DNA from 4 places in the Roseateles sp. DAIF2 genome. Region 4 is predicted to be linked to each of the others. Evidence: predicted binding sites of a transcription regulator. Region 4 holds the regulator's gene; each other region holds the start of a gene.
The links. Region 4 encodes FNR, which switches genes on or off when oxygen is low (the NO sensors DNR and NnrR bind a similar motif). Its sites were predicted from a motif close to TTGATNNNNATCAA; they were not measured.
Positions count from the first base shown of each region.

Region 1: a site for FNR is predicted at 3,408-3,421, ahead of G8A07_RS18555 (hemerythrin domain-containing protein). Genes of this name have one in related genera too.
Region 2: a site for FNR is predicted at 3,743-3,756, ahead of G8A07_RS25415 (hemerythrin domain-containing protein). Genes of this name have one in related genera too.
Region 3: a site for FNR is predicted at 6,073-6,086, ahead of G8A07_RS11590 (universal stress protein). Genes of this name have one in related genera too.

Region 1 covers NZ_CP049919.1:3,998,438-4,005,802, reverse strand. Annotated here, with positions in the region: gene G8A07_RS18570 (DNA polymerase IV) at 1-861, opposite strand, end outside; gene G8A07_RS18565 (DUF6345 domain-containing protein) at 1,118-1,792, shown strand; gene G8A07_RS18560 (hypothetical protein) at 1,811-2,782, shown strand; gene G8A07_RS18555 (hemerythrin domain-containing protein) at 2,865-3,371, opposite strand; gene argH (argininosuccinate lyase) at 3,552-4,961, opposite strand; gene G8A07_RS18545 (sensor histidine kinase) at 5,052-6,167, shown strand; gene G8A07_RS18540 (LytTR family DNA-binding domain-containing protein) at 6,192-7,013, shown strand; gene G8A07_RS18535 (hypothetical protein) at 7,013-7,365, shown strand, end outside.
Region 2 covers NZ_CP049919.1:5,504,629-5,511,993, forward strand. Annotated here, with positions in the region: gene G8A07_RS25400 (hypothetical protein) at 1-371, opposite strand, end outside; gene gap (type I glyceraldehyde-3-phosphate dehydrogenase) at 539-1,537, opposite strand; gene tkt (transketolase) at 1,623-3,677, opposite strand; gene G8A07_RS25415 (hemerythrin domain-containing protein) at 3,824-4,393, shown strand; gene G8A07_RS25420 (HD domain-containing phosphohydrolase) at 4,532-5,845, shown strand; gene G8A07_RS25425 (response regulator) at 5,820-6,380, shown strand; gene G8A07_RS25430 (ATP-binding protein) at 6,377-7,365, shown strand, end outside.
Region 3 covers NZ_CP049919.1:2,505,470-2,512,834, forward strand. Annotated here, with positions in the region: gene G8A07_RS11555 (sensor histidine kinase) at 100-1,680, opposite strand; gene G8A07_RS11560 (Lrp/AsnC family transcriptional regulator) at 1,800-2,255, opposite strand; gene G8A07_RS11565 (LysE family translocator) at 2,342-2,977, shown strand; gene tam (trans-aconitate 2-methyltransferase) at 2,981-3,760, opposite strand; gene G8A07_RS11575 (universal stress protein) at 3,854-4,690, opposite strand; gene G8A07_RS11580 (Hsp20/alpha crystallin family protein) at 4,719-5,150, opposite strand; gene G8A07_RS11585 (hypothetical protein) at 5,275-5,472, opposite strand; gene G8A07_RS11590 (universal stress protein) at 5,551-6,015, opposite strand; gene infA (translation initiation factor IF-1) at 6,502-6,765, shown strand; partial or broken gene G8A07_RS11600 (RNA recognition motif domain-containing protein) at 6,872-7,180, shown strand; gene rpoD (RNA polymerase sigma factor RpoD) at 7,213-7,365, shown strand, end outside.
Region 4 covers NZ_CP049919.1:2,242,683-2,250,047, reverse strand. Annotated here, with positions in the region: gene G8A07_RS10460 (DMT family transporter) at 1-701, shown strand, start outside; gene G8A07_RS10455 (class I SAM-dependent methyltransferase) at 756-1,568, shown strand; gene icd (NADP-dependent isocitrate dehydrogenase) at 1,653-2,906, opposite strand; gene G8A07_RS10445 (sulfite exporter TauE/SafE family protein) at 3,019-3,699, opposite strand; gene hemN (oxygen-independent coproporphyrinogen III oxidase) at 3,710-5,122, opposite strand; gene fnr (fumarate/nitrate reduction transcriptional regulator Fnr) at 5,217-6,038, shown strand; gene G8A07_RS10430 (hypothetical protein) at 6,450-6,737, opposite strand; gene G8A07_RS10425 (hypothetical protein) at 6,741-7,004, opposite strand; gene ccoG (cytochrome c oxidase accessory protein CcoG) at 7,027-7,365, opposite strand, start outside.

The DNA of each region.
Region 1 (7,365 bases), 1.8 Mb from region 4:
CTCGCTGTGGGTGACGACCGGGCGGTTGTCGCGGCCATGCGAGGCCTCATGCAGCCAGGCGCCGTAGCTCTTGCCGAAGTTCTCGATCAGCCACAGCGGTTCGGCCGCGGCGATCTGGCCGACGGTCTCGATGCCCAGCGCAATCAGCTTGGCGGCGGCCTTGGGGCCGATGCCGTTGATCTTGCGCACCGCCAGCGGCCAGATGCGGGTCGGGATGTCCTCGCGGGTCAGCAGGGTCAGGCCGTCGGGCTTGTCCAGCTCGGAGGCGATCTTGGACAGCAGCTTGTTGGGCGTGACGCCGATCGAGCAGCTCAGGCCGGTGGCGCGGGCCACCGAGTTCTTGATCTCGCGCGCCACCGCGCGCACGCCGCCCAGCGGGTCGTGGCCGACCGGCTCCCGCACGCCGGGCACCTCGCTGAGGTCGATGTAGATCTCGTCGATGCCGCGGTCCTCGATCACCGGCGCGATCTCGGCCACCGCGGCCTTGAACAGGCGCGAGTAATGGCGGTAGCGTTCGAAGTCGGTCGGCAGCAGGATCGCGTCCGGCGCGCGCAGCGCGGCCTTCATCAGGCCCATCGCCGAAAACACGCCGAGGTCGCGTGCCGCATAGGTGGAGGTGGTGGCGACGCCGCGGCCGGTGTAGTGGCGCAGCTTGGCGAACTCGCGCGTGCCGTCCTCGCGCAGGCGCGGCGCATGCTCGCGCCGGCCGCCGATCACGACCGGCAGGCCCTTCAGCTCCGGATAGCGCAGCAGCTCCACCGAGGCATAGAACGCGTCCATGTCCAGATGCGCGATCAGGCGCTCCGGGACGGCGGAGGAGGACGAGGAAGCTGACGAGGAAGGGGATGAGGCGGCGGCCATCGCGTCCGCATTGTCGCGCGATGCGCCGACACCGCTTGTCAGCAGCCCGCGGCGCGCTCGCGCCCCCTACGGATAGGGGTAGGGGGCCGGCGGGGCCAGACCTATAACCCTGGCTCGGCATCACCGGCCCAGGGTGCCGCGACGAGAGCGGAAAGCGCGATGGGCCAGCGCCGTCGCGGCCGATGCGTCCTGTTCCCGATTCCGGCGGGCAGCCCGATGGCATGTTGTTCATCACGGAATCGCCCAAGGAGGACCTATGGCCAGAAATCTTGGCTCATGGTGGATCAAGGACGGCATCGACGGCCGTCGCATCGAGGCGCAGGGTTTTGCGTCCACCCTCAACCCCCTGTCCGGCTTCAACTGGACCCAGGACCACGGCGACGCGGCGGTGCTGGAAAAGGACTTCGTCGAGACGGCGTCCTACACCGAGAAGATCGACCAGGTCGATGCGGTGATGATGTCCTCGCATGGCAACCCGAACGCCTTCTCGGTCTCGGACGGCTCGGTCTCGACCTCGGACACGGTGCGCTTCGGCAAGACCGATCTGGAGATCTTCGCCACCCATGCCTGCAAGCTGCTGGAGCACACGCCCAGCAATTCGGTGGGCCGCTGGAGCGGTGCCTTCGCGCGCCTGCACTATATGTTCGGCTTCCACAACAGCTCCTACAGCGGCGGCGGGCAGAATCCGCGCGGCCAGTACTTCGCGATGTACGCGGCCTATCTGCACGAGGTGCTGCCCTTCATGCCGCACTACACCCTGCGTGAGGCCTGGAAGCTGGCCAATGTGGCGGTCGAGGGCTCGAACGTGGAATGGGCCTATCTGCGCGCCACCGCGCCGGGTGCCGACACCTACAACGAGCGCCTGGGCAGCGACGAGCCGATCGATCCGGTCAGCAATCGCTCGTTCTGGACCGCCCATGGTTCTTGCTGAGCGGGGAAGGAGCACATCATGACAGTCAGACTGAATGCACTCGGCTTCAAGGCCAAGCTGCCCGAACTGCCCAAGACCCTGCCGGTGCATGCGCTGCAGGCGCCGGACCTGGGCGAGACCCGCCGCGCCGCGATCGGCCGGCTGGCCGAGCGCCTGAAGCTCGGCAGCCTGCGCGAGGTGGAGTTCGACCATGGCCTGGTGCTGGCCAGCGAGCGCGGCGACATCACCCATTTCCGCGCCAGCGGCGGCCTGTGGGCGCGCGATGCGACCGCCGGCCGCGGCGCCAAGGAGGAGCTGCGCCAATGGGACGGCCTGGTCAAGGGCAGCGACGAGCACCAGCGCCTGGCGCTGAGCCCCGAGGCCGGCCGCAAGCTGCTGGGCCGCACCCGCGAGCTGTTGGAGCCGCTGGGCCTGCTGGGCAAGGAGCTGGCCTCGGAATCGGTGCAGCTGGACCAGGTGGCCCAGCTCGACGCCAAGGGGCGCGAGATCGCCCATGGCGCGGGCCAGGCCTCGGTGCGCTTTCACTACGCGGTGGCGGGCCTGCCGGTGCGCGGCGCCGGCGCCAAGACCCTGGCCTTCGTCGAGCCGGAGGAGGGCGGGCGCTACGCCGGCATCTTCCACGCCTGGCGGCCGCTGGGGCGCGAGCAGAAGCTGCAGCTGCCCGGCACGGTGGAGGAGGCGCTGGGCGTGGGCCTGCTGACCGATCCGCAGCTGGAGAAGTACAGCGCCGCGGGCCACAAGATCCAGATCGACAAGCTGGAGCTGGTCTATCTGGCGCTGCCGGTGTTCACGCAGCAGACGCATCTGTTCCCGGCCTTCCAGATCGAGGGCCAGGTCAGCGAGGGCAAGCTGGGCATCGGCTTCTTCTTTGGCCGCTATCACCATGTGGCCTCGCCCAAGGCCTATGCGGCGGCCGATCTCTACGGCGCCTGCCTGAGCGCGAATCCGGACGGCATCGCGCCGCAGGACAAGAACCTGCAGGTCGGCTGATGCGCCGCTGAGGAGGAGGCGAGGCAGAAAGGACAAGGGCCGCTGCGGCGGCCCTTGCTGTTGGGTCTGGGCGGCGCCCGTCTCAGGCGGACGGGGCGGGCGTGCAGGACGCCGAGCCGCAGCCGCCGGCATGCTGGCCGCCGGCCGGTGCGCTGGCGCCGTCGCGGCATTGGCCGGAGGCGGGGTCGAAGCCGACCTGCTCCATGTGATATACCAGGGCCGCGTCCATCATCTCGGCATGGGCCGGGAACCATTGGCTGAGCTCGCCCAGCACGATGGACATCGGCTCGCGGTCGTTCAGCTCGGTGGCATGGCGCACCACCTCGCGCATCACGTTCAGCACCATCGCATGCTGGCTGCTGTGGCAGTTCACCGGGGCGAAGCCGGTGGCGGCCATCCAGGCCTCCTCCATCGCGAAATGGGCCTCGGTATGGGCCAGCAGCTCGCGGAAGGCCGGCAGCGCATCCGCCCCGCTCGCCAGCGCGGCGCCGTAGGCGTTCAGCAGCGCGACGAACTCCTCATGCGTGTGGTCCAGCTGCGGCTGCTTCAGGACGAGCTTGTCGCTCCAGGTCAGGGGGGTGGTGCTCATGAGGCGCGAGTCTGGCCGGTGCGCGCGGCACCGGTCTTGTGCTGGATCAAGATGCTCAAGATGAGAAGAGCCTTGGCATCGCGTGAGGCGGATTTCACCGCGCGGGTGCCGCCGATCCGGCTTGGCCGGTCGGCCGGCACCGCCCCCTTGAGGGGGCGCGCGCAGCGCGTAGGGGGTGGGTCATCCGCCCAGCCGGGCCTTGTGGCGCGCCACCTGCGCGCGCACCTGGGCCGGCGCGGTGCCGCCCAGGATGTTGCGGGCGTTCAGCGAGCCGCGCAGGCTCAGCAGCTCGAACACGTCGGCGTCGATGCGGGCGTCGAACTTCTGCAGTTCGGCCAGCGGCAGCTGCGACAGGTCCACGCCCTGCTGGATCGCGGTCTTGACCGCATGGGCCACGATCTCGTGCGCATCGCGGAAGGCCAGGCCCTTCTTGACCAGGTAGTCGGCCAGGTCGGTGGCGGTGGCATAGCCCTTCAGCGCGGCGCGCTCCATCGCCTCGGGCTTGACCGTCAGGCCGCCCATCATCTCGGCGAAGATGCGCAGGGTGTCCTTCAGGGTGTCGACCGTGTCGAACAGGGGCTCCTTGTCCTCCTGGTTGTCCTTGTTGTAGGCCAGGGGCTGGCCCTTCATCAGGGTGATCAGGCCCATCAGGTGGCCGACCACGCGGCCGGTCTTGCCGCGCGCCAGCTCGGGCACGTCGGGGTTCTTCTTCTGCGGCATGATCGAGGAGCCGGTGCAGAAGCGGTCCGCCAGGTCGATGAAGCCGAAGCTCTGGCTCATCCACAGGATCAGCTCCTCGCTCAGGCGCGAGATGTGCACCATCACCAGGGCCGCGGCGGCGCTGAACTCGATCGCGAAGTCGCGGTCCGAGACGGCGTCCAGGCTGTTCTGGCAGACGCCCTCCATGCCCAGGGTCTTGGCGACTCTTTCGCGGTCCAGCGGATAGCTGGTGCCGGCCAGCGCGGCCGCGCCCAGCGGCAGGCGGTTGACGCGGCGGCGCGCATCACCTAAGCGCTCGGCATCGCGCGCGAACATCTCAACATAGGCCAAGAGGTGATGGCCGAAGGCCACCGGCTGGGCCACCTGCAGGTGCGTGAAGCCGGGCAGGATCACCTCGGCGTTCTTCTCCGCCACCTCGACCAGGGCCAGCTGCAGCGCGGACAGCAGCTGGGTCAGCTCGTCGATCTCGTCGCGCAGCCACAGGCGCACATCGGTCGCGACCTGGTCGTTGCGGCTGCGGCCGGTGTGCAGTCGCTTGCCGGCGATGCCGACCAGCTCGGTCAGGCGCGCCTCGATGTTCAGGTGCACATCCTCCAGATCCAGCTTCCACTCGAAGCTGCCGGCCTCGATCTCGCCCTTGATCTGGGCCATGCCCCGTTGGATCGCGGCCAGGTCCTCGGCACCCAGGATGCCCTGGGCGTTCAGCATCTCGGCATGAGCCAGGCTGCCCTGGATGTCGGCCTTCCACAGGCGCTTGTCGAAGAACACGCTGGCGGTGTAGCGCTTGACCAGGTCGCTCATCGGCTCGGAGAACAGCGCGGACCAGGCTTGGGCTTTGTTGGCGAGTTGGTTGTCGGAGGCTGAGGACATGGGTGGGCAGGCAGGGCAGGCCCGCATGACGCGGCGGCTGCGGTGAAGCGACAATGGCGGAGCAAGGATTTTATCTGCCGACCGGGAACCATGGCGGGACGAGCCAGCAACAACAACTCGCAGACCAAGCGGCACGACTGGGCCGACAGCAGCAACCTCAGCGGCGTGCTGGGCCTGGCGCCGCTGCCGGCGCAGCCGGACCTGGCCGTGCCCGGGTCGCGGCTGTTCGATGCCGGGCGGGTGTTCGACGTCTGCCATGTCGGCCTGGTGCTGCGCGCGGTGCTGGGCGTGCAGCTGCTGCTGGGCCTGGGCCTGGCGCTGGCCGCGCCAGGCTTCACGCAATGGACGGCCTGGATGAGCAGCGGCACCGTGGTCACCCTGACCGGCGTGCTGCTGTGGCTCCTGCTGCTGTGCGGCCTGCGCCACCAGCTCGCGCGCTGGCGCGAGCCCTGGCAATGGGCGGCGGTGCTGAGCCTGGGGGCGCTGTGCGCCTCGCTGGGCTGGCAGCTGCTGACCCTGGCCAGCGAGGAGCCCAGCGGCGGCTTCCGGCTCGTCAGCGTCGCGCTGGCCGGCGGCGCCTGCGCCGCGATGCTGCTGTACTGGCTGAAGCTGCGCGAGCGAGCGCACCGGCCGGCCGACGCGCTGGCGCGGCTGGTTGAGCTGCAGTCGCGCATCCGGCCGCATTTCCTGTTCAACACCCTGAACACCGCGATGGCCCTGGTGCGCGTCGACCCGCTGCGCGCGGAAGGGGTGCTGGAGGACCTCAGCGAGCTGTTCCGCGGCGCGCTGGCGGATGCGGACACGGTGGTGAGCCTGGATGCGGAGGTCGAGCTGGCGCGCCGCTACCTGGGCATCGAGCAGATCCGCCATGGCGAGCGCCTGCGCGTGCGCTGGACCCTCGATCCGGCGGCGGCCGCGGCCCGGGTGCCGCCGCTGCTGCTGCAGCCGCTGGTGGAGAACGCGGTGCGCCACGGCGTCGAGCCCAACGAGACCGGCGGCGAGCTGGAGATCGCGACCCGCGCCCAGGGCGCCGAGGTAGAGATCCTGGTGCGCAACAGCGTCGGCGCGCCCTCGCAGCAGCGCGGCCATGGTCTGGCGCTGCGCAATGTGCGCCAGCGCCTGTCGCTGATGCATGATGTGGCCGCGCGTTTCGAGGTGACCACCGAGCCGCAGCAGTTCACGGTCCGCATCGTCCTGCCCCGCTGAGTTCATCCCTCTTGATTTGCGCCTATGCACACCACGCCCGCCCTGAAGGTCCTGCTGGTCGATGACGAGCCGCTGGCGCGGCTGCGCCTGCGCGGCCTGCTGGAGGCCTGCACCGAGCCGCGCGCCGAGGTGCTGGCCGAGGCCGGTTCGGCCTCGCAGGCGCAGGCCTGGCTGCGCGACCATGGCTGCGACCTGGTGCTGCTGGATGTGCAGATGCCCGGGCCCGACGGCCTGCAGCTGGCCGACGCGCTGCGCGAGAAGGCGGTCCGGCCGGCCGTGGTCTTCGTCACCGCCCATGCCGAGCATGCGCTGCGCGCCTTCGAGCTGGATGCGACCGACTACCTGACCAAGCCGGTGCGGCGCGAGCGCCTGCAGGCCGCGCTGGCCCGGGTGGCCGAGCGCCTGGCCGAGCGGGCCGCGGCCCAGGCCGGCCGCGCCGTCGCCGCGCCCGAGGCCGGCCCCGGCGGCGAGGTCATCACCATCAACGATCGCGGCCGGCTGCTGCGCATCCCGCTGGCCGAGGTGCTCTACATCAAGGCCGAACAGAAATACCTGACCCTGCGCACCGCCACCCATAGCCATGTGATGGACGGCAGCCTCGCGGAGCTAGAGCCGCGCCTGATGCCGCGTTTCCTGCGCGTGCATCGCAATGCCCTGGTGGCGCGCGATGCGGTGCGCGAGCTGGAGCGCCATGGCGAGGAGGACGAGGGCGAGGCCACCGGCTTCGGCAGCCTGGCGGAGCCCGGCTGGGCGGTGCGCATCGCCTTCGTCGACGAATGGCTGTCGGTCTCGCGCCGGCAGATCGCGGCGGTGCGCGAGGCGCTGGCGGCCGGCGGCCGGGGCTGATGACCGAGCGACGCCGCTGGGCCAGGATCGGCGCGGCGGCGCTGGCGGCCGCGGCCATGGTGGCCTGGTGGCTCCAAGGTCGGTCTCTCGAGCCGACCGACCGGAGGGCGCCGGCCGGCGCCATCACCCTGGGCAGCGCGGCGATGTCGCTGCCGGTGGGGGCGAGTGTGGGCGCCGCGGCCGCGGTGGCCCTTCCAGAGCCCGCCGCGGCGCCGGGCTTGTTGCCGGACGGGCGCATCGAGATCTGCGGCTTCGGCCGCGTGCTCGCGCCGGAGCTGCCGATCGGCGCCAGCCTGGAAGAGCTGGCGAACCGCAGCAAGGCGGCCTGGGAGCTGCAGCTGGAGCAGCAGGT
Region 2 (7,365 bases), 2.7 Mb from region 4:
TGCACCACATCCACGCGCTGCCCGGCCGGCAAGCAGGGCAGGCGATACGCGGCGACATGACGCTCCACGCTTTCCACGATGCGCTCGCTGCCCGCGCGGAACAGCAACTGGACCGCAGGCGCCTTGTCCGCCGCGGTGAAGCTGAGCCGCACACGCAGGGTACCGTCGCGCAAGGCCTTCTTATCGAACTCGGGATAGTCGGGCGGGGCCTGCGGGCGCTGCAAGCAGGCCAGCAGCTCCTTGCCCTCCTCGTTGTTGACCGCTTGTTGCTGTTGAGCCAGCGCAGCGCCTTGCCATAGCAACAGGATCGCCAACAGCCCCTGACCCCAGCCCTTGCACCGTTGCCCCGGTGCCTGTGTCTTTGCAGCCATCCTCACCATCCCTTTGTACTGTTGTTGTCCGCCACCCCAGCGGGTGGCAGCGCAGTATGCGCCGGGCTCACCACGGCACAGATCCCACCAAAGAGTGAGCCAAGTCACAAAAGAAGAAGCCCCGGCCGTCTCCGGCCGGGGCTTCAAGGGGTGGTGAAATACGCCGCTTACTTGGCGATCACGCGCACCATCTCCAGCACCTTGTTGGAGTAGCCCCACTCGTTGTCGTACCAGGCGACCAGCTTGACGAAGGTGCCGTCCAGCGCGATGCCGGCCTCGGCGTCGAAGATCGAGGTGCGGGCGTCGCCGCGGAAGTCGGTGGCGACCACCTTGTCCTCGGTATAGCCCAGCACGCCCTTCAGCGCGCCTTCGGACTGGGCCTTGAACTCGGCGCAGATGTCCTTGTAGCTGGCCTCGTTGTTCAGCTCGACGGTCAGGTCGACCACCGAGACGTCGCTGGTCGGCACGCGGAAGCTCATGCCGGTCAGCTTCTTGTTCAGCTCGGGGATCACCACGCCGACGGCCTTGGCGGCGCCGGTGCTGCTGGGGATGATGTTCTCCAGGATGCCGCGGCCGCCGCGCCAGTCCTTGTTGCTCGGGCCGTCGACGGTCTTCTGGGTCGCGGTGGCGGCGTGCACGGTGGTCATCAGGCCGCGCTTGATGCCCCACTTGTCGTTCAGCACCTTGGCCAGCGGGGCCAGGCAGTTGGTGGTGCAGCTGGCGTTCGAGATGATGGCCTGGCCGGCGTAGGTCTTGTCGTTGACGCCGAAGACGAACATCGGAGTGTCGTCCTTCGACGGGGCAGACATCACGACCTTCTTGGCGCCGGCGGCCAGGTGCTTCTCGGCGGTGTCCTTGCTCAGGAACAGGCCGGTGGACTCGACCACGATGTCGGCGCCGACCTCGCCCCACTTCAGCTCGGACGGATCCTTGACCGCGGTCAGGCGGATGCGCTTGCCGTTGACGATCAGGGTGTTGCCGTCGACGGCGACATCGCCCTCGAACTTGCCGTGCACGCTGTCGTACTTGAGCATGTAGGCCAGGTAGTCGGGCTCCAGCAGGTCGTTGATGCCCACGACCTCGATGTCCTTGAAGTTGGCCACGGCAGCGCGGAACACCATGCGGCCGATGCGGCCGAAGCCGTTGATACCGATCTTGATCGTCACGTCAGTCTCCTAACAAAAACAAGAAAAACACAAAACCCAAACGACAAGGGGTGCCGTTGCCGCACCCCTTCTTCTCACTTCGTCATCACTTGCGTGCCTTCAGGCGGGCCGCGCCGATCGCGACCTTGACCGTGTCGGCCACGTTCTCGGCGGTGAAGCCGAAATGCTTGAACAGCACGCCGGCCGGGGCCGACTCGCCGTAGCTGTCGATGCCCACCACGGCGGCGCAGCGGTACTTCCACCAGAAATCGGTGACGCCCATTTCCACCGCGATGCGCGGCAGGCCCTCGGGCAGCACGCTGGCCTTGTACTTGGCGTCCTGGCGGTCGAACACATTGGTCGAAGGCATCGACACCACGCGCACCGCGATGCCGGCCACCGCCAGTTGCTGCTGCGCGGCCAGCGCCAGCTGCACCTCGGAGCCGGTGGCGATGATCACCGCCTGGGCCTTCTTGTTCTTCAGGCCGATCGCGGCCGGCTCGCTCAGCACGTAGCCGCCCTTGGCGATCTCGTCCACCGCGGTCTTCGGCGCGTAGTTCAGGTTCTGGCGGCTCAGGGCCAGCACGCTGGGGCGCTGAGCATTGCCGATCGCCATGGTCCAGGCCACCACCGTCTCGGTCGTGTCGGCCGGGCGCCAGACGTCCAGGCCGGGGATCAGGCGCAGGCTGGAGACATGCTCGATCGACTGGTGCGTCGGGCCGTCCTCGCCCAGGCCGATCGAGTCATGCGTGAACACATGGATCACGCGCTGCTTCATCAGCGCGGCCATGCGGATCGCGTTGCGGCTGTAGTCGCTGAAGGTCAGGAAGGTGCCGCCGTAGGGGATGTAGCCGCCATGCAGCGCGATGCCGTTCATGATCGCGGCCATGCCGAACTCGCGCACGCCGTAGTTGATGTGGCGGCCGCCGTTGGCGCTGCCGTCGACTTCCAGGCGGAAGGCCGGCGTGCTCTTGGTGTTGGTCAGGTTCGAGCCGGTCAGGTCGGCGCTGCCGCCCAGCAGCTCGGGCAGCGCGGCGGTGAAGGCCTCCAGCGCCAGCTGGCTGGCCTTGCGGCTGGCCACGGTCTGGGCCTCGGTATGCGCCTTCACGACCGCATCGACCGCGATCTGCGCGAAGTTCTCCGGCAGCACGCCGGCCATGCGGCGCTGGAACTCGGCGGCCAGCTCGGGATGGGCCTCGGCATAGGCGTCGAAGCGCGCATCCCAGGCCTGCTCGAGGTTCTCGCCGGCGTCCTTGGCGTCCCACTCGTTGTAGACCTCGGCCGGCAGGTGGAAGGGTTCGTGCACCCAGCCCAGCGCGTCGCGGGTCAGCTTGATCTCCTCGACGCCCAGCGGCTCGCCATGCGCCTTGGCGGTGTTGGCGCGGTTCGGCGAGCCCTTGCCGATATGGGTCTTGGCGATCACCAGGGTCGGCTTGTCGCTGCTGGTCTTGGCGCGGGCGATCGCCGCGTCCACCGCCTCAACGTCATGGCCGTCCACCGGGCCGATCACGTTCCAGCCATAGGCCTCGAAGCGCTTGGCGGTGTCGTCGATGAACCAGGGCGCGACCTGGCCGTCGATCGAGATGCCGTTGTCGTCGTAGATCGCGATCAGCTTGTTCAGCTTCCAGGCGCCGGCCAGCGCGCAGGCTTCGTGGCTGATGCCCTCCATCAGGCAGCCGTCGCCCAGGAACACATAGGTGTGGTGGTCGACGATCGAATGCTGTTCGCGGTTGAACTCCTTGGCCAGCATCTTCTCGGCCAGCGCCAGGCCCACCGCGTTGGTGATGCCCTGGCCCAGCGGACCGGTGGTGGTCTCGACGCCGGGGGTGATGCCCACCTCGGGGTGGCCCGGGGTCTTGCTGTGCAGCTGGCGGAAGTTCTTCAGCTCCTCGATCGGCAGCGCGTAACCGGTGAGGTGCAGCAGCGCATAGATCAGCATCGAGCCATGGCCGTTGGACAGCACGAAACGGTCGCGGTCGGCCCAATGCGGATTGGCCGGGTTGTGGCGCAGATGGCGGCCCCACAGCGCGACGGCGATCTCGGCCATGCCCATCGGCGCGCCCGGATGGCCGGAATTGGCCTGCTGCACGGCGTCCATCGCCAATGCGCGGATGGCGTTGGCCATCAGGGAGGTGTTCTGGACGGCAGCGGTATCGGCCATGGTCGGTGCGGGACGGAGTTGCGAGGGAATCGGGGATTTTACTTGGCCGCCGACGCCCCCTGGGTTTGACCTGGGACAAGCCGGTTACCGCCCCGCCCGGGCAAGCTGGCAGGCAGCCCGGGTTGGCGCCGGGACAGGAGCCGGCCATGGAGCCCAAGACCCTTCGCATCATCCGCGCCGAGCATGGCGCGCTGGCCGCGATGCTGCACACGCTGGCCCTGATGGCGCGCCAGCCGCGTCCCGATTTCGACGCGCTGCGCGCGATGCTGTTCTATGTCGACGAGTTCCCCGAGCGCCTGCACCATCCGAAGGAGAGCGAGCTGCTGTTCGCCCGCCTGCGCGCGCTGGCGCCGCAGGCACGCGAGCTGCTGGACCGGCTGGACGCCGACCATGCCCGCGGCGAGCGCGCGGTGCGCGCGCTGCAGCATGCGCTGCTGGCCTACGAGCTGCTCGGCGAACCGCGCCGCCAGGCCTTCGAGGCCGCCGCGCTGCGCTATGTGGACGCCTATCTGGAGCATATGGGCCTCGAGGAGCGCGAGGTGCTGCCGCTGGCGCTGCGCCTGCTAGGCCCCGAGGACTGGGCCGAGCTGGACGAGGCCTTCGCCGCCAACCGCGATCCGCTGACCGGCCACGCGCCGGACGAGCCCTACCAGGCCCTGTTCGCGCGCATCCTGCGCCTGGTGCCGGCGCCGCTGGGGCTGGGCGCGCCGAACTGAGCCGCCAAGAAGGGCTTGCCAACGCGCGGCACCGGCATAGACTGGGGCCGTTCGCGATCCTTCTTCTTCATTCGACAGCGGCAGGGAGACGGCATGACCGTAACCGCGTCAGAAGCAGCGTCGCCCACGATCCTGTTCGTGGACGATGAACCCTCGATCCTCAGCGCCCTGCGGCGCCTGTTCCGGCCCGAGGGCTACCGGGTGCTGCTGGCCGAGAGCGCAACCGCCGCGCTGGCCCTGCTCGAGACCGAGCCGGTGGACCTGGTGGTCTCCGACATGCGCATGCCGGTGATGGACGGAGCGCAGTTCCTCGAGCAGGTGCGGCGGCGCTGGCCCGAGCTGGTGCGCATCCTGCTGACCGGCTATGCCGACATCGGCGCCACCATCGCGGCGATCAACCGCGGCGAGATCCACCGCTACATCGCCAAGCCCTGGGAGGACCAGGACCTGCTGCTGGTGGTGCGCGAGGGCCTGACGCGGCGCCGGCTGGAGCAGGAGAACCGGCATCTGCAGCGGCTGACCGCGGCGCAGAACGAGCAGCTGCAGAGCGCCAATGCCGAGCTGGAGCGGCGCGTGCTGGCGCGCACGCAGGAGATCGCCCAGATCAACGGCTTCCTCGAGCAGGCCTATGCCGAACTGGAGCAGCAGTTCCTGCTCTCGCTGGACGTGTTCGCCGGCCTGCTGGAGCTGCGCGAGGGTGGCAGCGCCGGCCATTCGCGCCGGGTGGCGCTGCTGGCGCGCCGCACCGCTGAGCGCCTGGGGCTGGATCCGCCGACATGCCAGGACGTCTTCAGCGCCGGCCTGCTGCACGAGATCGGCAAGATCGGCCTGCCCGATGCGCTGCTGCGCAAGCCGGTCTCGACCATGAACGGCGAAGAACAGGCGCGCTACCGCCAGCACAACCTGAATGCCGAGGCCGCGCTGCTGGCCCTGCCGCGCCTGCAGCGCGCCGCGCGCTTCGTGCGCTGGCAGGATGAGCGCATCGACGGCCGCGGCCTGCCCGACGGGTTGGCCGGCGACGAACTGCCGCGCGCGGCCCAGGCCCTGAGCCTGGCGGTCCATTACCACGGTCTGCTGTCGGGCCGGCTGGCGGCGAAGCGGCTGGGGCCGACCGAGGCTGCGGCGGTGATCAAGCAGGGCGCCGGCCTGCGCTATGAGCCGGCCGTCGTCGCGGCCTTCCAGCAGGTGCTGGCCGAGGCCCCGCCGGAGGTCGAGTCGGACTGGCTGATCGCCGCGGCCGAGCTGCGCCCGGGCATGGTGCTGGCCCGCGATCTGCTGAGCCCGCAGGGCACCCTGCTGCTGGCCGCCGGCTTCTGCTTCGACGCCCACAAGGTGCGGCAGATCCACGAGTTCATCGAACGCGGCGGCGTCCGGCTCAATCTGCATGTGCGCCGGCCGCCCCCCACCGCAGCCACGGAGGCCGCCCATGAATCCGCGCATCCTGCTCGTTGACGACGAGCCCCATATCCTCAGCGCCCTGCAGCGCAGCCTGCGCCTGGGCCTGCGCGAGCTGGACCTGCACTGGGAGCTGGAACCCCATGCGGACCCACGCGCGGCGCTGGCAAGGGCCGGCGACTGCGCGTTTTCGCTGGTGCTGTCGGACTACCGCATGCCGCAGCTGGACGGTGTTGCGCTGCTGAGCCGGCTGCGTGAGCTGCAGCCCGACTGCGTGCGCGTCATCCTGTCCGGCCAGGCCGACCAGCAGGCCCTGCTGGCGGCGATCAACGAGGCCCAGATCGCCCGCTTCATCGCCAAGCCCTGGGTCGATGCCGAGCTGATCGCCGCGCTGCGCGAGCTGCTGGCGCAGCGCGAGCGGCGGCTCGAGACCGAGGCGCTGGCCGATGCGATGCGCCGGCAGCGCGGCGAGCTGAGCGCGCAGGAGCTGGAGCAGCGCCGGCTGGAGCGCCTGGAGCCCGGGCTGACGCGGGTGCGCTGGGACAGCGACGGCTCGGTCATCATGGATGACGGCCCGCAGCCGCTGCCGTGAGCGCCCTGCCGCAGCCCGCCGGCTGGCTGGACCACTGCGCCCGGGTGCTGGACGCCGTCAGCGCCCCGGCCTACGCGCATGCCGGCGGCCGCATCCTGCTCGCCAATCCCGCGATGCTGCGGCTGACCGGCTTCACGCTGGCCCAGCTGCTCGCGCTCGACTTCGATGCCTGGGCCGGCCCCGAGGCGCAGCCGGCGCTGCGCGACTACGGCCTGGGCTGCCTGCACGGCGATGCGGAGCTGCCGGTGCTGAGCCTGCAGGCCCGCACCGCCAGCGGCAGCCAGCGCTTCCTGGAGCTGAGCGCCCGCGCGCTGCACGACCCCCAGGGCAGCCTGGCGCTGACCACCTGCCAGGATCTCAGCGACATGCAGCATGTGCAGCACAGCCTGCTGGAGGTGGGGCGGGTGATGCACCAGATCGTCGAGTACGACCCGGTGGCCACCTTCGTGCTCGACGCCGGCCATCGCGTCACCCATTGGAACGAGGCCTGCGCGCGGCTGACCGGCATCGACTCCCTCGAGATGCTGGGCAGCACCGAGGCCTGGCGTGCCTTCTATCCGGAGCGGCGCCCGCTGCTGGCGGACCTGATCATCGACGGCCGCGGCGAGGCCGAGATCGAGGCCCGCTACCGGGACAAGCTGCGCCGCTCGCCGGTCTCCGAGCGCGCCTACGAAGCCGAGGACTTCTTCCCGCGCTTCGGTGCCGCGGGCTGCTGGCTGTTCTTCACCGCCGCACCGCTGCTGGACATCGAGGGCCGGGTGGTCGGCGCGATCGAGACCCTGCAGGATGTCAGCGCGCGCCGCAATGCCGAGGAGGCACTGAAGCGCCATGGCAGCGACCTGGAGCAGATGGTGGCCGAGCGCACCGCCGAGCTGCTGACCACCCACCATGACCTGGAGGCCTTTCTGGAGAATGCCTCGGTCGGCATCATCGCGACGGCCAACCAGCGCATCACCCGCGCCAACCGGGCCTTCGCCCGGATGTT
Region 3 (7,365 bases), 260 kb from region 4:
CGCAGCGGCCGGGGGACACGTAGCAGCAGGCCTGCCCACCCTCCTGCGGCCAGACCTTCGCCAGCGGTATCACCAATCAGTGCGTAGAAAGCCTGCTTTCTACGGCTGTACCTCAGTGATGGGGGCTGCATGCTGCGGCGCGCTGCGCGGCATGCGGATCACCGTGCGGGCGCCGGAGCCCGGGCTGCTGAAGACCTCGATCTGGCCGCCCAGCACATTGGTGACGATGTTGTGCACGATGTGCATGCCCAGACCCGAGCCGCCGGTGCCCAGCTTGGTGGTGAAGAAGGGGTCGAAGATGCGCCGGCGCACCGACTCGTCCATGCCGCGGCCGTCGTCGCGCACCTGCAGTTCCACCGTGTCCTCGTCGACCAGCGCGCAGCGCACCGTGACCAGGCCCTTGTCGCGGCCCTCGAAGCCATGCACCAGCGCGTTCATCAGCAGATTGGTCAGGACCTGGCCCAGCGCGCCGGGGTAGGAGTTCATCGCGATGCCACCGGCCAGGTCGGTGCGGATCTGGAAGGGCGTGTGCTTGAAGCTGGGCTCCACCATCACCAGCACATCCTCGATCACCCGCGCCAGCTCGAAGTCGCGGCGCAGGTCGGTGGTCTGGTCGATCGCGACCTGCTTGAAGTCGCGCACCAGGTCGGCCGCCTTCTGCACATTGCGCTGCAGGATGTCCTGGCCGCGCCGCGTGTCCTTGGCCAGCTCCTCCAGATGGCTGCGCCGCATCGGCACCTGGCCGGACAGCATGGTCTCCAGCTTGCCCCAGCGGTCTTCCAGCGCCGACACCACGGTCAGCGCATTGCCCAGCGGCGTGTTCAGCTCATGCGCGACGCCGGCCACCAGGCGGCCCAGCGAGGCCAGCTTCTCCGATTCGACCAGCTCGCGCTGCGCGGTCTTCAGGGTGGCCAGCGCCTGGGTCAACTCGGCGTTGGCGGCGGTCAGCTCCGAGGTGCGCTCGTCGACCTGCGATTCCAGCGTGATCGCATGCTGGCGCAGCTCATCGAAGGCGGCCAGCAGGGCCTGGCGCATGCGCTCCATCGCCTGGCCGACGCGCGCGATCTCGTCGCTGCCGCTCATGTCCAGGTTGCGGTCCAGCGGCTGCTCCAGCCGGCCGGCAGCCAGCTTGGCGGCGGCCTCGCTGAGCCGGCCCATCGGCTGCAGCACGCGGCGCTGCATCACGATCAGGATCAGGGCCAGCGACAGGGTCAGGGTCAGGCCGCTGCGCCACAGGGTGCGCAGCATGTCCTGGCGGCGCCGCTCCAGCAGCGGTGCGGCGCTCATCGTCACGGTGATCTGCGCGATCTCGCGGCCATCGCGCAGCACCGCGCGGGTCTGGCTCAGGGTCAGGTGCCGGTCCGCGGTGTCGCGCTGGAACTCCAGGAAGGGCTTGGGCGAGGAGGGCTCCAGCACCAGCACCGAGACGAAACGCGGGTCGTCCACCTGGGCCTTGATCATCGGCTCGGCCAGGTCAGGCGAAACCTGCCAGATCGGCTCGGACAGCGACAGCGCCAGGATCTCCACCACCCGCGCCAGGTCGCGCTTCAGGTCGTCCATCGCCTCGCGGCGCTGGGTCTGCAGGTCGTAGAGCAGCACGCCGCCGGTCGGCACCAGCAGGCCCACCACCAAGGCCAGCACCACCGCGTTGCGCAGCGAGGAGCCGGACAGACGCCTCATCGCGTGGCGGGGCCGGCCGGGGCGGCGTTCAAGGGGTGGTGCATGGTGGCGCCCATTATCGGCACCGTCCGGGCGGGGCGGGGCCAGGTCTTGCGGAAAATTCTCGCCATGGCCCGGCCTCATGACGGCGCCCGCAACCCGCGCCGCGGGATCGGGCTGCTCAGCACGATCGAGGTGCGCGTCTCGCCGAAGGCATTGATGCGCGCGATCAGCGCCTCCAGCTCGGCCAGGCCGGTGGCGACCACGGTCATCACATAGGAGTCGGCGCCGGTGACATGGTGGCATTCCAGCACCTCGGGCAGTTCGCGCAGCTTGCTCAGCAGCCGGGCCTTGGCCGGCTGCGGCGCGGTGATGCCGATGATGGCGCGCACCGCGTAGCCCAGCGCGCGCGGCTCCAGCTCGGCATGGATGCCGCTGATCACGCCGGCCTCCTGCAGGCGCTTGAGCCGCTCGGCCGTGGCCGGGATCGACAGGCCCGCGGCGGCGGCCAGGCTCTTCAGCGGCGCGCGGCCGTCGGCCTGCAGGGCCTGCAGCAGCAGCCAGGCCTTTTCGTCGAGTTGCAAGGCGGCTCCCATGCTTGCCTGAAAAATCGTTGGTATGACCGCGATACTGCCTGAAATCCAGGCTTTGCGGCAGGAGTGGCGCTCCCTACAGTGCCGTCATGGACTCCGCTCACCTCGCTCTCTTCGCCCAGGCCCTCCTGATCGGCCTCTCCATCGCCGCGCCGGTCGGGCCGATCGGCCTGCTGACGATCCAGCGCAGCCTGCAGCAGGGGCCACGCGCCGGCCTGGCCACCGGCCTCGGCGCGGCGGTGGCCGATGCGATGTACGGCGCGCTCGGGGCCTATGGCGTCAGCGCGGTAATCCGGCTGCTGGAATCGGCGCGGGTGCCGCTGGCCCTGGGCGGGGCGCTGTTCCTGCTGTGGATGGCCTGGGGACTGTGGCGCGCGCCGGCCGCGCCGGCGACGGCGGCGCGGCCGCGCGAGGCCGGCCAGGGGCTGTGGCGCTATTTCTTCGGCACCGTGCTGCTGACCCTGTCGAACCCGGCGACGATCTTTTCCTTCATGGCGGTGTTTGGCGCGCTGTCGGCGCGCAGCGGCGCGGCGGCGGCCTCGCCGGGCCTGGTTGTGCTGGGCGTGTTCGTCGGCTCGGCGCTGTGGTGGCTGGCGCTGAGCGCCGGCGTCGGCCGGCTGCGCGAGCGCTTCGATGCGCGCTGGCAGCGCCGCGTGCGCCGCACCAGCGCGCTGCTGCTGGCCGGCTTCGCCGCCTGGCAGCTGGGCGGGCTGTTCGCGCGTTGACGCTCAGGGGTGGCGCCGCGCGACGATGAACAGCCGCGGAAACGCCAGCAGCCGGCTGCCGTCGGCGCGAGGCGGATAGGCGGCCTCGATGCGCGCTTGATAGGCCGCCAGGAAGCGGGCCTGCAGCGCTGGTTCCGCCAGTGCGTCGAGGAAGGGGCGCAGGCCGGTGGCACGCAGCCAGTCGACGATGGCGGCGGCATCGGCCATGTGGTGGTGGTAGGTGGTGCGCCATAGGTCGACCTCGGCATGCGGCGCCAGCAGGTCGTAATAGGCCTCGGCGCTCAGCAGCCGGCCGCGCAGCCGCCCGGCATCGCCGATCGCGGCGGCGAAGTGCGGCTCAGCCGCGGTCTCGCGCATCGCGCGGTGGCTGGGCTGATCCAGGTTGTCCGGCATCTGCAGGGCCAGCACGCCGCCCGGCGTCAGCAGGCGCAGCAGGCGCGGCAGCAGGGCCTCATGCCCGGGCAGCCATTGCAGCACCGCGTTCGCGTAGAGCAGGTCCACCGGCGCCGGCGCTGCCCAGTCCGTCAGGTCGGCCTGCTCGAAGCGCAGGCCGGGCAGGCGCTCGCGCGCCGCGGCCAGCATCGCCGCCGAGCTGTCCAGCCCGCTCAGCTCGGCTTGCGGATAGCGCGCGGCCAGCAGCTCGGTGGAGTTGCCGGGGCCGCAGCCCAGGTCCACCACCGTCGCCGGCGCCGCCAGCGGCACGCGCGCCAGCAGCTCGGCGGCCGGGCGGGTGCGCTCGTCCTCGAAGCGGCGGTACAGGTCGGGATTCCAGTCGGCGGGCATCGGCGGCTCCGGGGGTGAGTCGAGAAATGCCGATCTTATGTCTTATATAAGAATTGACGCAGGCCGGGATGCGAGGCGCCGACGCCCGGGCGCTCAATGAGACATCAGTACCGGCGCCGTCATCGCGTCCAGCAGGCCGCGCGTCGCGCCGCCGAGCACGCGCTCGGTCCAGCGCGAATGTCCGTAGGCGCCCATCACGATCAGGTCGCAGCCGAGATCGGCCGCACGCGACAGCAGGGCGTCGGCGACGCTGCTGCTGCTGCGTTCCTCGCGGGTTTCGGCCTGCACGCCCTGCCAGGCGAGCCATTGTCGCAACGCGGCCAGACGCTGCGCCATCGGCTCCTGCACGTCGCTCTCGCGCCAGCTGAGCACGGTGACGACCTGCGCCCGCCGCAACAGCGGCAGCGCGTCGGTCACCGCCCGCACGGATTCACGGCTGTCGTCCCAGGCCACCAGCGCATGCCGGCCGAGCGATCCAAGGCGACCGGCATAAGGCAGCAGCAGGGTCGGTCGGGCGCTGTGCAGCAGCACCTGCTCGGTGATCGCCCGTTGCTGAGCGTGGCCTACCTGGGCCGGGTTGGGTTGTCCGAGGATCAGCAGGTCCGAGCAATGGGCGTGGCGCACCAGCGAGGTGGCGATGTCGGCGGTATCGATCAACGCCTCACAGGACTTCAGACCGGCGGCGGCGCAGGCGGCACGAAAGCGCCCGGCCGCCTGCTGGGCCTGGTCCTGCAGCAGTTCCCAGGCCAGCGCGTTGAACTGGCCCAGCGTGGCAGCGGCCTCCGGCGCCACCGGCATGCTCAGCAGCCCGGTCGGCGCGAGTCCGACCAGATGGCAGTCCATGTGCATCGCCAGATCGATGGCCTGGGTGACGCGCGCTGTGCCGGCCGGAGTGCCGTCCAGATGTACGAGCAGGCTGCGATAGCTCATGTTCGGCTCCCGTGGGGCGATGGTGTTCTCATTGCACCGCGATCGTGCGGCTTGCGCTGCCCTCGCGCTTGGGCAGGGTCAGCCTGAGCACACCATCCTCGAACCTGGCGACGACGCGTCCGGCGTCGATTTCATGCGCCAGCGAGAAACCGCGCGCGACGCTGCCGTGGTAACTCTCCTTCAGCAGCACGCGCCCGCCGTCCGCCTTCTCTTCCTTGTCGCGGTGGATCTCGGCGGCGATGTTGACAAAGTTGCCGTCCACCGTGATGCGGACGTCCTCCTTCTTGGCTCCGGGGATCTCGGCACGCACGGTGTAATCAGCGGGCGTCTCGCTGACATCCAGACGGATGTCGCCGGTGGGTTCGGCGTTCAAAGTGCCGAAGCGCAGGGGCTGCGCGAAGCGACGGAACATCTCGGGCAACAGCTGCTCAAGGGGATCGATGCGGGTCAATGCGCTCATGGTCTGCTCCTTGCTCTGAGTTCGGACCGGGCGACGGGCCGCGGCCCTGGCAAGGCAGTCTAGGCAGCCGATGGCGCCACATCTTGTTCCGGATCAACAAAGCCGGCATTGGCGGTCCGCCCGCTCACGCCAGCTGTTCCGTGCCTGGCTGCCAGAACAGCCATGGCGGCGGCACCCAGGGACGCATCGCACAACTGGTCTGAAGCACCCAGGCGGTCGCGAGCCAACCGGCCTGCAGCGCGAGCACCTGGTTCAGCCAGTTGCCGTACTCGTCCAGCGCGGCGGTGCCGTAGTGGAACAGGAAGGAGTTGCTTTCGTCCATTGGAATCCCTTCGCCGGGTTGCTGCACGAAGTATCGAACTTTGACCGGCAGACCGCGCCCGGCATGTGGTCGGCAGGGTCATTCGGCATGGCCGGAGTCGCTTGCGCCCTTGACCAGCAGCACGGGCATCGGCGCCAGCCGCGCCACGAGCTCCGCGTCACTGCCCAGCAGCGCGTGGCCGACACCGCGCCGGCCATGGGAGCCGATCACGATCAGGCCGCAATGCTGCTGCCGCGCCTCGGCGACGATCAGGTCGGCCACGCGCTGGCCCTGGGCCTCGCATACTGTGCTCCGGCACTCGATGCCGGCCTGCGCGGCCAGCCGTTCCCCGACGGCCAACACCTGCGCGCCATGCTGACGCAGGCGCTGGCGCGAAACCTCGAAATCGACGCCGCGCGACATTTCGACCATCAGCGGATAGTCGGCCAGCACATGCAGCAGATGCAAGGTGCTGGGTCGGTGCTCGGCCAGGCGCAGGGCCTCGCGCAGGCCTCGCAGGGCCGTCTCGCTGCCGTCCAGCGGCACCAGAATGTTGCGATACATGGATGGGTCTCCATCACGGGCATGACCCGATGCTGGGCGCACCGGTGTCGCGCGGCCTTGATCCAACGCAAGCCGCGCGGCTTGGCCCGGGCGTGATCGGGCCGCGCTCGCCCCCCCGCCTCGCGCCGGACGGATGACGAGCAGCCCCGGCCAGCGCCGATTGCGGAACCGGCGTACACTTCGCCCCTCCTGGCGCGTCTTGCTCACTAACGCGCCATTTGTCGTCTGACATGGTCCCCGGCCCTCGCCGCGCACCACACCGCCCGACCCGGATGCTGCGGGTTCCGCGGTGTCAGCCGCCTCAACTGGCGAGCTTCATTTCCGGTCCCTCCCATCCTCCGACCGGATCCGGACCCTGACCGCGCATGCGGCCGGGCCACGCCCCACCGAAGCTCGCCCCCGCGACTCGTTTTCTTTTTCGGCCGCGCTGGCTTGCCTGGCACGCGTGGTCGTTCATTCCCTCACATCGATCGGCAAGGAGATCCGTTGGCCAAGGAAGACTTGATTGAAATGCACGGCAAGGTCGAGGAAGTGCTGCCCGACTCTCGCTTTCGCGTCATGCTGGACAACGGCCACAGCCTGGTGGCCTACACCTCCGGCCGCATGCGCCGGCACCACATCCGCATCCTCGCGGGCGACAAGGTGTCGCTGGAGCTCTCGCCCTATGACCTGAGCAAGGGCCGCATCACCTTCCGCCATATTGAAACGCGCGGCGGTGGCGGTGCGCCGATGCGACGCGGTCCACGCTGAGCGGGCATCCACCGGCACAGCGTTCCCCCTCCCAATTTACCCACCCCGCGTCACCGGTCCTCAACGCAATCCGCAAGGCCGCACGCATTTATCGAAAGGCAGCCATATGGGCAGCAAACTTTACGTCGGCAACCTGGCCTACTCCGTGCGCGACGAGCATCTGCAGCAGCAGTTCTCGGAATTCGGCACCGTCTCCTCCGCCAAGGTCATGATGGACCGCGACAGCGGCCGCTCCAAGGGCTTCGGCTTTGTCGAGATGGGCTCGGACAGCGAGGCCCAGGCCGCGATCCGCGGCCTGAACGGTCAGTCGGTGGACGGCCGCGCGCTGGTCGTGAACGAGGCTCGTCCCCGCGAGGAGCGCCCGGGCGGCTTCGGCGGCGGCGGTGGTGGTGGCCGCGGCGGCTACGGCGGCGGCCGCAGCTACTGAGCGCCGAGCCGGCGCGTCGCATGGCCGCGAAGAGCTCCGTCGCGAACCCCGCCGCGAGCGTCAAGGCCAAGCCCTTGCGCATGAAGGTGCCCAAGTCCAAGGAGCGGGCCCTGGTGCGTGAGTTCGGCCTCGAGGTGAGCCAGCTCACCGAGGCAGAGGCCGAGACGCGCCGC
Region 4 (7,365 bases):
TTCTGATGTTCGCGCTGGCAGCGCGCGTGCTACCAGCCGGCTACAGCGCGATCCTGAATGCCACCACGCCGCTGATGGGCGTACTGATCGGCGCCGCCCTGTTCGGCGAGCATATCGGCAGGGCCAAGGCGGCGGGCGTGCTGCTCGGCCTGCTCGGGGTCGCGGTGCTGACCCGCACCGGCCCGCTCGACACCAGCGCCCCGGTGTTGTGGGGCGTGGCCGCCTGCCTGGTCGCCACCGCCTGCTACGGCTTGGCCGGCTTCCTGACGCAGCGTTGGATCGCACGCCGCGGCGGCCTGGACAGCCGCATGGTGGCGCTGGGCAGCCAGCTCGGTGCCCTGCTCCTGCTGCTGCCCTGCGTCGGCTGGCTGGCCGCCGCGCCCGACAACACGATGCCGCCGCTCGCCGAGATCGGCCCGCAGGTCGGGGCCGCGCTGCTGGCGCTGGGGCTGCTTTGCACCTCGTTTGCCTATGTGCTGTACTTCCGGTTGATCGCCGACGTCGGCCCGCTCAAGGCGCTCAGCGTCACCTTCCTGATCCCGCTGTTTGGCATGTTCTGGGGCTGGCTGGTGCTGGACGAGCGCGCCAGCCTGGCGCATGCGGCGGGTGGCGGCCTGATCGCGCTGGCCCTGTGGCTGGTGATGCGGCCGGCCCCGAGCGCAGCGCCGTCCGCCGCGCCGGCCCAACCGGCGGCGCGTTGACGGCGCCGCCCCATGCGGCCACCATGGGGCTTCATCGTCCCCCGGCAAGAGTACATGACCGCGCACGACCCGCTGTTCGCGGGAGCCATCCCGAGGTTCTACGACGCGCTGATGGTCCCGCTGATCTTCGAGGCCTATGCCGCCCATATGGCAGAGCTGGTGGCCGCCGCCGCGCCGGCGGCGGTGCTCGAGACCGCGGCCGGTAGCGGCGTGCTCACGCGGGCGCTGGCGCCGCGGCTGGGTAACGATGCGCGCTATGTGGCGACCGATCTGAACCCGGCCATGCTCGAGCATGCCGCGCGGCGCCAGGGGCCGGACGCGCGCCTCGCATGGCGGCAGGCGGATGCGCTGCGGCTGCCCTTCGCCGACGCATCCTTCGACGCCGTCTGCTGCCAGTTCGGTGCGATGTTCTTTCCCGACCGGGTCGCCGGCTTCGCCGAGGCGCGCCGCGTGCTGAGACCCGGCGGGCGCTTCGTCTTCAATGTCTGGGACCGCATCGAGGCCAACGACTTCGCCGACGAGGTCACCGGGGCCTTGGCCGAGTTCTTTCCACGCGACCCGCCGCGCTTCCTGGCCCGCACGCCGCATGGCTATCACGACCCCGAGCAGATCCGCGCGGATCTGCGTCGCGCCGGCTTCACCGAGCCGACGATCGAAACCCGCGCGGGAACCAGCCGCGCCGCCTCGGCCCGCGTCGTCGCCATCGCCTACTGCCAGGGCACGCCGCTGCGCCATGAGATCGCGGCGCGGGACGCCGGCCTGCTGGAGTCGGCCACCGAGCATGCCGCGGCTGCGATCGCCCGGCGGCATGGCCCGGGGCCGGTGAGCGGCCGGATCCAGGCGCATGTGATCGTCGCGGCCGGCTAAGGTTCCGATCGCCAATGAAAAAACCCCGGGGCGAATCAACGCACCGGGGTTTCAAGGGCAACCCGGCTCAGCGCCGGGCAGCGTTTACATCTGGTCGATCATCACCTGCCCGAAACCCGAGCAGGACACCTGGGTGGCGCCATCCAGCAGGCGGGCGAAGTCGTAGGTGACCTTCTTCGACAGCACGGCCTTTTCCATCGAGCTGATGATCAGGTCGGCGGCCGCGGTCCAGCCCATGTGGCGCAGCATCATCTCGGCCGAGAGGATCTCGCTGCCGGGGTTCACATAGTCCTTGCCGGCGTACTTGGGCGCGGTGCCATGGGTGGCCTCGAACATCGCAACCGAGTCGCTCATGTTGCCGCCCGGCGCGATGCCGATGCCGCCGACCTGGGCGGCCAGCGCGTCGGAGATGTAGTCGCCGTTCAGGTTCAGGGTCGCGATCACCGAGTACTCGGCCGGGCGCAGCAGGATCTGCTGCAGGAAGGCGTCGGCGATGCTGTCCTTGACGACGACATCCTTGCCGGTACGCGGATTCTTCAGCTTGACCCAGGGGCCGCCGTCGATCAGCTCGGCGCCGAACTCCTTTTGCGCCAGCGCATAGCCCCAGTCGCGGAAGCCACCCTCGGTGAACTTCATGATGTTGCCCTTGTGAACCAGGGTCACGCTGGGCTTGTCGTTGTCGATCGCGTACTGGATGGCCTTGCGCACCAGGCGCTCGGTGCCCTCGCGCGAGACCGGCTTGACGCCGATGCCCGAGGTCTCGGGGAAGCGGATCTTCTTGACGCCGAACTCATGCTGCAGGAAGGCGATCAGCTTCTTGGCCTTGTCGCTGCCTGCCTCGAACTCGATGCCGGCGTAGATGTCCTCCGAATTTTCGCGGAAGATCACCATGTCGGTCTTCTCGGGCTCCTTCAGCGGCGAGGGCACGCCCTTGAAGTAACGCACCGGGCGCAGGCACACATACAGGTCCAGCTCCTGGCGCAGCGCCACGTTCAGCGAGCGGATGCCGCCGCCCACCGGCGTCGTCAGCGGGCCCTTGATCGAGACCACATAGTCCCGCAGGACCTGCATGGTCTCCTCGGGCAGCCAGACATCGGGACCATAGACCTGGGTCGCCTTCTCGCCGGCATAGATCTCCATCCAGTGGATCTTCTTCTTGCCGCCGTAGGCCTTCTCCACTGCCGCATCGACCACCTTGAGCATCACCGGCGTGATGTCGAAGCCGGTGCCGTCACCCTCGATGAAGGGAATGATCGGCTGGTCGGGCACGTTCAGCGAGAAGTCGGCGTTGACGGTGATCTTCTGCCCGCCTTCGGGCACCGTGATGTGTTGGTACATGTGTGGGCTACTCCGCGCGAGGCGTTGTGGGTCGAAAAGCTCGAACGATTCTATGCCAGCAAAATTGCGCAGCCGTTCAGTCTTATATAAGTCTTGGGGGCGCGCCGCCTGTTCATCGGCACCAGTCCGCGACCTGCTGCCACACCCCGTGGCCCAGCGCCCAGACCGAGGCCGCCGCCAGGCACAGACCGGCCAGGCGCACCGCCCAGCGCATGCCTCCCGCACCGCGCCGCAGCAGCACCGGAGCGAGCAGCAGGCCCGGTGCCGAGGCCGCGCCGAACGCGCCCATCACCGCCGCACCCTGCGCCGGGCCGGAGGCCAGCGCGGCCACCACCAGGGCCGACTGCAGCAGCCCGCAGGGCCAGGCCAGCCAGGCCAGACCACCCAGGGTGGCGCGGCCGGTGACCGCGCGGCCCGCGCCGATGCCGGCCAGCGACACGGTGGCCGAGCCCGCCGCCGCGCGCTCGCTGCGCGCGCCCAGCGCCTCCAGCCAGGCCGGCTGGCGCCCGCGCCACAGCAGGTACAGGCCCAGGCCCAGCGCCGCCATGTGCAGCATCACCCACAGCGGTCGCAGCAGCGCGCTGGCCTGGCCCAGCTGCGCGGCCCAGCCGACGCTGGCCGCCGCCAGCGCGCCGCCCGCGGCATAGCTGGCCAGCCGCGCCAGCTGGAAGCCCCACAGCGCCCGCCGCTCGCCGCCGACCAGGCCGGTGCAGGCCGCGCCGCACATCAGCGCGCAATGCGGCGTGCCGGCCAGGCCCATCAGCAGCGCCGAGGCGATCAGGGCCAGGTCCATGGCGCTTGGTTCAGATGATCTTGGAGAACTGCGCGCGCGTGCGGTCGGCCTGCAGATAGCGGTCGAACACCATCGCCACCGCGCGCACGAAGTACCAGCCCAGCGCCGTCACCTCGATCGAGCCCGGCAGCAGCTGCACCATGCCGGCCTCCTGCAGCGGGCGCAGCGCTTCCAGCTCGGCGCGGAAGTACTCCGGCACCTTGATCAGATGGGCCAGCTCGATCGATTCGAACTCGACCCGGCCCTGGCACATCAGCGCCATGATCATCGCGCGGCGCAGCAGGTCGTCGCGGTTCAGCGCCAGGCCGCGCACCACCGGCAGCTGGCCCTGGCGCAGCAGGTCGTAGTACTCGTCCAGGGTCTTGGCGTTCTGGCTGTAGGTCACGCCGACCCGGCCGATCGCCGAGACGCCCAGCCCGATCATGTCGCAGTCGGCCTGGGTGCTGTAGCCCTGGAAGTTGCGGTGCAACCGGCCCTGGCGCTTGGCCACCGCCAGCGAATCGCCGGGCAGCGCGAAATGGTCCATGCCGATATAGGTGTAGCCCTGGGCCAGGAAGCCGCCGATCGCGCCCGACAGCATTGACAGCTTGTCGCCGGCTGGCGGCAGCTGGCCGACGTCGATGCGGCGCTGCGGCTTGAAGCGCTGCGGCAGATGCGCATAGGCATACAGCGCGATGCGGTCCGGCCGCAGCTCGGCCACCTGCGCGATGGTGCGCTGGAAGGAGGCCGGGGTCTGCAGCGGCAGGCCGTAGATCAGGTCCACATTGGTCGACTCGAAGCCGAGCGCGCGGGCGCTCGCCATCAGCGCCGCCACATCCGCATAGCTCTGCTGGCGATGCACCGCCTTCTGCACCGCGGCGTCGAAGTCCTGCACGCCGAAGGACAGGCGGTTGAAGCCCAGGCCGCGCAGATGCGCCAGACGCTCGGTGGTGACGGTGCGCGGGTCCACCTCGATCGACACCTCGGCGCCGGCGGTCAGGCGAAAGCGCTTGGCGATCGCCGTCATCAGGTCGCCCAGCTCGGTGTCGCTCAGGAAGGTTGGCGAGCCACCGCCCAGGTGCAGCTGCGAGACCTGCGGCGCACGGCCCAGCCGCGCCAGGGTCAGGTCCATCTCGACCAGCAGGGCCTGCAGGTATTCGCCGGCGCGCTCATGGTGGCGCGTGATCACCTTGTTGCAGGCGCAGTAGTAGCAGACCGATTCGCAGAAGGGGATGTGCACATACAGCGACAGCGGCGCGCCGCCGCCGACCAGCGCGCCGCTGGCGCGCTGCGCCAGCGCCTGCTCGTACTGCTGGACCGTGAAGGCCTCGACGAAGCGGTCCGCCGTCGGATACGAGGTGTAGCGCGGCCCGGCGATGTCGTAACGACGCAGCAGGTCCTCGCTGATGGCGGGCGCGGTGGGGGTGATGCAGGCGTTAGGCATGAGCGCACTTTGCCAAGCCCGGCTGGCCGGCGCTTGATGCACGTCAAGCTTCATGCGCATCGGCGGGTCAACAATGGACCTCATCTTGAGGAGCATCATGTCGTCCACCTTTCAGCAAGCCTCGCCCTGCCCCGCGCCCGCCGCCAATGGCGAATGCACGGGCCGGACCCTGACCCGATCCACGCCGCAGGACGCGGCCCTGCGCGCCGAGCCCTTCAAGGTCGCCTGCTCCAGCTGCAATCTGCGCGAGCTGTGCCTGCCGGTGGGCCTGTCCAAGACCGATCTGGAGCAGCTGGACACCCTGGTCGCCACGCGCCGCACCGTCGCGCGCGGCGACACCCTGTTCCGCGCCGGCGATGCCTTCCAGTCGCTGTTTGCGGTGCGCACCGGCTTCTTCAAGACCTGCGTCTCGGCCGAGGACGGCCGCGACCAGGTCACCGGTTTCCAGATGGCCGGCGAGCTGCTCGGCCTGGACGGCATCAGCAACGACCGCCACAGCTGCGACGCGGTCGCGCTGGAGGATTCGCAGGTCTGCGTGATCCCCTATGGCCAGCTGGAGGAGCTGTCGCGCGAGTTCACCGACCTGCAGCACCAGTTCCACAAGATCATGAGCCGCGAGATCGTGCGCGACCATGGCGTGATGCTGCTGCTCGGCAGCATGCGCGCCGAGGAGCGCCTGGCGGCCTTTCTGCTGAACCTGACCCAGCGCCTGCAGGCGCGCGGCTTCTCGGCCTCCAGCCTGGTGCTGCGCATGACGCGCGAGGAGATCGGCAGCTACCTGGGTCTGAAGCTGGAGACGGTCAGCCGCACCTTCTCCAAGTTCCAGGAGGACGGCCTGCTGGAGGTGAAGCAGCGCCAGATCCGCATCGTCGACCAGGCGGGCCTGCAACGGCTGGTGAACAGCACGAACTGTTGAGAGGTCGATGTTGCAACGATGAAGCGCCCTGCGGGGCGCTTTTCTTATGGTTCGGTCGTGGGACGCTCGGGCGATCGCCGGGCTGCGGGTGCACGCGCTTGCTCCGTGTCCCCCGGGCCGCGCTGCGGCCCTCCTCCTTAACCTGCGCAAGCGCGCACACCCGCAACCCGGCTCTGGCGGCGCAGCGCCTCTTCGACGACGCCCCATATCGGCCACAGGGCGCACGCAGGAGGGTGGGTGGGCCTGATGCGGAGGTCAAGGAGGAGGCCGCGCAGCGGCCGGGGGATTGAGCCCGGACACCGGAAGTCCGGTGGACTTCCGGTGCCTGGCGAAAGCCAGGGCCGCGAGGCCCTGGCAGGCAGCAGCAGGCCTGCCCGCCCTCCTGCGCTCTTCGCCGATCCCGCCCGCGCCTCAGTCGGCTAGCAACAGACTCAACCCGGACGACAACGCCGTGATGGCCCAGAAGCCCAGAAAGGCCAGGCTGTAGAGCGCCAGCGGCGGCAGGCCGGCCGCAGCGATGCGCGGCTCCAGCAGGGTCGGGTCGAGCAGGCTGAACACCAGGCCCTCCAGCACCGCGGCCATCAGGAAGGACGGCCACAGCGCCGCCATCAGCCGCCGGCGCAGACGTTGTTGAATCTGCGGCTGTGGCCGCAACCGCGGCGCGACGGGCGCCAGCGGCGGACCGGCGCGGCGGCCCATCGCTCAGAGGCCGCCGGTGGCGGCGTGGTTGCGGGCCTTCATCGCCGGCTGCTCGGCCTGGGTCTGACGCAGGTCGGCCGAGGGGTCGACCCGCTTCGCCTCGATCACCGGATCCGGATGCGCCAGCGCCAGCGCCAGGGTCACGAAGGAGGCCAGCACCACCGCGCTGGGCCCGCCGATCACCAGCCACATCATGCCGACGCGCCACCAGGGGCGCGGCGTCGCCTGGCCGACGGGCCCGTTGCTGTTGTTGCCATTCATGCTCATGCGGGGTCTCCGGTTGGGCGGGTCAGCGGGGCACGACGAAGGTGGACTTCTCGCGCAGGCCGCGCGCCTCGTCCTCGTCCGAGGCCAGGCGGCGGATCTCGAAATGGATCACATGGGCGCCGGCGCCGGCCGCGGCCGCGCCCTCGGGCGGCAGACGCAGCGCCAGCGAGACCCAGCGCGCCTCGGCGGGCGCCAGGGTCAGGGCCACCGGCCGGCTCAACGCCAGGCCCGGCAGGCCGTCGGCCTCGATCTCGTAGCGCTGCGGCTTCTCGGTCGCGTTCATCACCTGCAGGCGGTAGACGTTCTCGATCACGCCGTCCTCGATCTGGCGCGCCAGTGCGGCGCGGTCGCGCAGCACGTC